One region of the Streptomyces sp. NPDC045021 genome, then DNA from elsewhere that is predicted to be linked to it. Evidence: riboswitches for the same ligand, from Rfam matches in the RefSeq annotation. Region 1 holds a riboswitch; the other holds the start of a gene.
The links. A riboswitch is a leader RNA that binds a small molecule or an ion and turns the genes downstream of it on or off. The one in region 1 is predicted to bind S-adenosylmethionine.
Positions count from the first base shown of each region.

Region 2: it holds a riboswitch for S-adenosylmethionine, as region 1 does, so the genes downstream of both, thrC (threonine synthase) here and AC07DC_RS27020 (aminotransferase class V-fold PLP-dependent enzyme) in region 1, are expected to answer to the same signal.

Region 1 is NZ_JBWKIQ010000009.1:343,867-346,251, reverse strand. Features, by position in the region: gene trpD (anthranilate phosphoribosyltransferase) at 1-1,020, shown strand, start outside; SAM riboswitch class IV at 1,347-1,462, shown strand; gene AC07DC_RS27020 (aminotransferase class V-fold PLP-dependent enzyme) at 1,508-2,385, shown strand, end outside.
Region 2 is NZ_JBWKIQ010000002.1:770,243-772,627, forward strand. Features, by position in the region: gene AC07DC_RS10675 (alpha,alpha-trehalose-phosphate synthase (UDP-forming)) at 1-260, opposite strand, end outside; gene AC07DC_RS10680 (glucosyl-3-phosphoglycerate synthase) at 311-1,291, opposite strand; SAM riboswitch class I at 1,487-1,628, shown strand; gene thrC (threonine synthase) at 1,646-2,385, shown strand, end outside.

The DNA of each region.
Region 1 (2,385 bases):
TCGTGGCCGGGCGTACTCAACCCGCTGCTGCGCGGCCATGACCTTACGGCCGACGACACCGCCTGGGCGATGGACCAGATCATGAGCGGTGAGGCCACCGACGCCCAGATCGCCGGTTTCGCCGTCGCGCTGCGCGCCAAGGGCGAGACCATCGACGAGGTGTCGGGCCTGGTCCGGTCGATGTACGCGCACGCCAACATCATCGAGGTGCCGGGCGCCACGGTGGACATCGTCGGCACCGGCGGCGACCTCGCGAAGACCGTGAACATCTCCACCATGTCGGCGCTGGTCGTGGCGGGCACCGGCGCCAAGGTCGTCAAGCACGGCAACCGCGCCGCGTCGTCCCAGAGCGGCTCGTCCGACGTGCTGGAGAAGCTCGGCGTCAATCTCGAACTCACCCCGCAGCGGGTCGCGGAGGTCGCCGAGGAAGCGGGCATCACGTTCTGCTTCGCGGTGAAGTTCCACCCCGCGCTGCGGTACGCGGCCAAGGCCCGCAGGGAGCTCGGCGCCCAGACCACGTTCAACTTCCTCGGCCCGCTCACCAATCCGGCCCGGGTACGGGCCCAGGCCACCGGGGTCGCCGACGCGCGGATGGCGCCGATCATGGCGGGCGTGCTGGCCGAGCGCGGCTCGTCCGCGCTGGTGTTCCGCGGTGACGACGGGTTGGACGAGCTGACCACCACCGCGACCTCCCAGGTGTGGGTGGTCCGGGACGGCAAGGTCGACCAGGTCGCGTTCGACCCGCGGGACGTCGGGATCCCGCTGGTCCCCGTCGAGGCCCTGCGCGGCGCCGACGCCTCGTACAACGCCGAGGTCGCCCGCCGGCTGCTGGCCGGCGAGCGCGGCCCGGTCCGCGACGCGGTCCTCCTCAACGCCGCCGCCGCCCTGGTGGCCCTCGAACCCGGCTCCGCCACCCTGGAGGTCCAGATCGCCGAGGGCATCAACCGCGCCGCCGAGGCCGTGGACTCGGGCGCGGCCAGGATCGCGCTGGAACGCTGGGTCGCGGCGAGCAACGCGTAACGCCCTTCCGGCGGATCATGAACGGCTCCTTCCCGGCCTTCGGCGGGGGGGAGCCGTGCCGAGGCTCCCCCCCCGGCCTCCGGCCGGGGGGGACCTCACGCAGCGGACGGCGCCCGGACGCCCATGGTTGGCCGGACGGGCCCCGGCACCCGTCCGGCCGATCCCTGCCCGCCGCTCGACCGGTGATTCTCCGCGGGACCGGGACGAGGCGGGCCGGTCCTGGTGGCGGATTTCCCCTCCGGCCCGTCCGGAGGACGACCCGTACGGGCGTCCGCATTGCGGAATCCGCCTTGCCGTCGGGCGGACAACTGGCATACTTCTCGTCAGGTCACGAGTGACAGCGATTTGGCCCTGGCTTGCTGTCCGGCAACCCTCCGTCCGTGGCGGGGTGCCCCAGGTGATGACCGGGCCGTAGGCGAGGTGTCTGCGGCAAGCGCGGGCCCCTTCGCGACTGCTTCCGGGGTCCTGGTCCCTGAGGAGCTCCGTCATGTCCGTGCACCCCGTTTCCCCCTGCGCCCCCGGTTCCGTGGCCACCGCTCCCCTCGAGGTGCTCGGCCGTGACGTCCTGGTCCCGCTGGTGACCGGCGGCGAGGTCACCTACGCCGCCCTGGACTACGCGGCCAGCGCGCCCGCGCTGCAGCGGGTGTGGGACGACGTGGCCGCGTACGCGCCGTACTACGGCAGCGTGCACCGCGGCGCCGGGTACCTCTCCCAGCTCTCCACCGACCTGTTCGAGCAGAGCCGGGCGACCGTGGCCGACTTCCTGGGCTGCCGGGACGGCGACCAGGTGGTCTTCACCCGCTCGACGACCGACTCCCTCAACCTGCTGGCCTCGGTGCTCCCGGCCGGTACCCAGGTCTTCGTCTTCGAGACCGAGCACCACGCGTCGCTGCTGCCGTGGCGAGACGCGCAGGTCACGTACCTGAGCGCGCCCCGCACCCCCGAGCAGGCCGTCGCCTCGCTGGAGGCGGCGCTCGCGCACCGCGACCCCAACGGCCCCGCGCTGGTCTGCGTGACCGGCGCCTCGAACGTCACCGGCGAGATCTGGCCGGTCCGCGAGCTGGCCGACGCGGCGCACGCGCACGGCGCCCGGATCGTGCTCGACGCCGCGCAGCTCGCCCCGCACCACCCGGTGGACATCGCCGAACTCGACGTGGACTGGGTGGCGTTCTCCGGGCACAAGCTCTACGCCCCGTTCGGCTCCGGCGTGCTGGCCGGCCGGGCGGACTGGCTGCGGGAGGCCGAACCGTACCTGGCGGGCGGCGGCGCGAGCCGCAAGGTCGCACGGCGGGCCGACGGCGGGGTGGACGTCGAGTGGCACTCGACCGCGGCCCGGCACGAGGCCGGATCGCCCAACGTCATCGG
Region 2 (2,385 bases), on a different contig from region 1:
GCGGCGGCGAAGACGTCCGGCTCGATGTGGAGCATGCGCGTCTGCGCGTCGCCCTCGCCGCGGCGGACCGCTTCGCGGTCGCCCTCGCTCATGGCGGCGCAGACCCAGACCGCGCCGGCGTCGGGGCCGATCGCGCTGAGGCCGGACACCAGTCCGCCGCCGCCGCGCTTGGCGGTCAGCGTGCCGTTCTCTCCGAGGGCGTACGAGACGGGCCCGCGGTTGGAGGCGACGAGGATCGGGGCTGCGCGATGAGCGACCATGCCGCCAGCCTAGCCACGTGTCCTGCGACGCAAACGTTGTGACCGGCCCGTCACCCCGTGCGGCGCGTTGCCCTGTGGGCGGTGTATTCGGGGATGGTGATCATGGGCGGGCGTTCTTCGGCCGCCACCTGGTGGGTGCGGGGGGCGAAGCCGCCGTCGGGGCCGCGGTCGAACTGGGTGAGGACGGGACGTACGAGCTGCCCGCGGGCGAGCCGTACCTGGGCGGTGCGGTAGATCGTCGCGGCCATGCGGCCCAGGGCCTGACCGTCCTGGTGCCGGTGGTGGCGCACGCCCACGTCCACCTGGGCCAGCGCGTCCAGGCCGACGGTGTTCAGCGCGTCGATGAGCATGCCGAGCTCGACGCCGTAACCGACCGGGAAGGGCAGCCGCTCCAGCAGGGAGCGGCGGGCCGCGTACTCGCCGCCGAGGGGCTGGACGAAGCCCGCGAGCAGGGGCCAGTGGAGGTTGAGCAGCGGGCGGGCGACGAGTTCGGTGACGCGCCCGCCGCCCGCCGGCACGATCGTGTCGCCGGTCTCCAGCGGGCGGTCGTACATGGCCTTGACCAGCTGGACGCCGGGCTCGGTCAGGAGCGGGCCGATGATTCCGTAAACGAAGCGGGCGTCGAAGTCGCGCAGGTCGGCGTCGATGAAGCAGACGATCTCGCCGCTCGTGACCAGCAGCGACCGCCACAGCACCTCGCCCTTGCCGGGCACGGCGGGCAGGTCGGGGAGTATCTCGTCGCGGTGCACGACCCGGGCTCCGGCGCGCGCCGAGATCTCCGCCGTACGGTCCGTGGAGCCCGAGTCGAGCACGATCAGCTCGTCCACCAGAGGCAAGGGGCCGCTCATCAGCTCGTCGCGGATGGTGCGCACGATCGCGCCGACCGTGGCCTCCTCGTTGAGGGCGGGCAGCACCACGCTCACCGTGCCCCGGTCGCCGGCGGAGCGCTTGGCCGCGAGCAGCCGGTCGAGCGGTCGATCGGCGGCGGACCAGGACCGTCGATCCAGCCAGCGCTCCACCTCTTGCAGCACGTGCTTGACTCCCTGATGTGTGTGTCGGGGATGGAATGCACCCCGTGATCGGACCCCGTGTGGCCCATCTCGCGGTTCGGACGACTATCTCAAGTGTCCGGCTCGTCGGTTACAGTCTTGAACAACGCGAGTGACCACCGCATGCCGGGGGTCACCACGGAAAACAAATGCCCGGGTGAGAGCCCGGTGCCACAGCGCTCATCCAGAGGGACTGAGGGAACGGCCCGCAGAAGTCCCGGCAACCCTCCCGCCACATCTCGTCGTCGACGACGCGAGGCCAGGTGGGGAAGGTGCCAATTCCGTCTCGTGGCGATCGTCGCCGCGGGGAAGATGAGGAGAAAGGGCCTCGCCGTCATGGCTTCGCAGACCATCGACAACGTTACTCAAACCGCTCCGGACACCGGACCCGCCGCCTTCGGGCCCGCCGTCGCGCTCTCCTGCCGCGAGTGCGGAGAACGTGTTCCGCTCGGTCCGGTTTTCGCGTGCCAGGAGTGTTTCGGGCCGCTCGAAGTGGCCTACGACCTCCCCACCGGTGATCCGGAAGCACTGCGCAAGCAGATCGAGTCCGGCCCGGCGAACATCTGGCGCTACGCGCCGCTGCTGCCCGTTCCGGCCGACGTGGTCGACAAGCCCAATCTGAACCCGGGCTGGACCAAGCTGGTCAAGGCCGACAACCTCGCCCGCGAGCTGGGCGTCACCGGCGGCCTGTACATCAAGGACGACTCCGGCAACCCGACGCACTCCTTCAAGGACCGCGTCGTCGCCATCGCCCTGGAGGCCGCCCGCACGTTCGGCCTCACCACGCTCTCCTGCTCCTCCACGGGCAACCTGGCGGGTGCCGTCGGCGCTGCCGCCGCCCGGGCCGGTTTCCGCTCCTGCGTGTTCATCCCGCACGACCTGGAGGCCGGCAAGGTCGTCATGGCCGCGGTGTACGGCGGCGAGCTGGTCGGCATCGAGGGCAACTACGACGATGTGAACCGGTTCTGCTCCGAGCTGATCGGTGACCCGATCGGCGAGGACTGGGGCTTCGTCAACGTCAATCTGCGTCCGTACTACGGCGAGGGCTCCAAGACCCTGGCGTACGAGATCTGCGA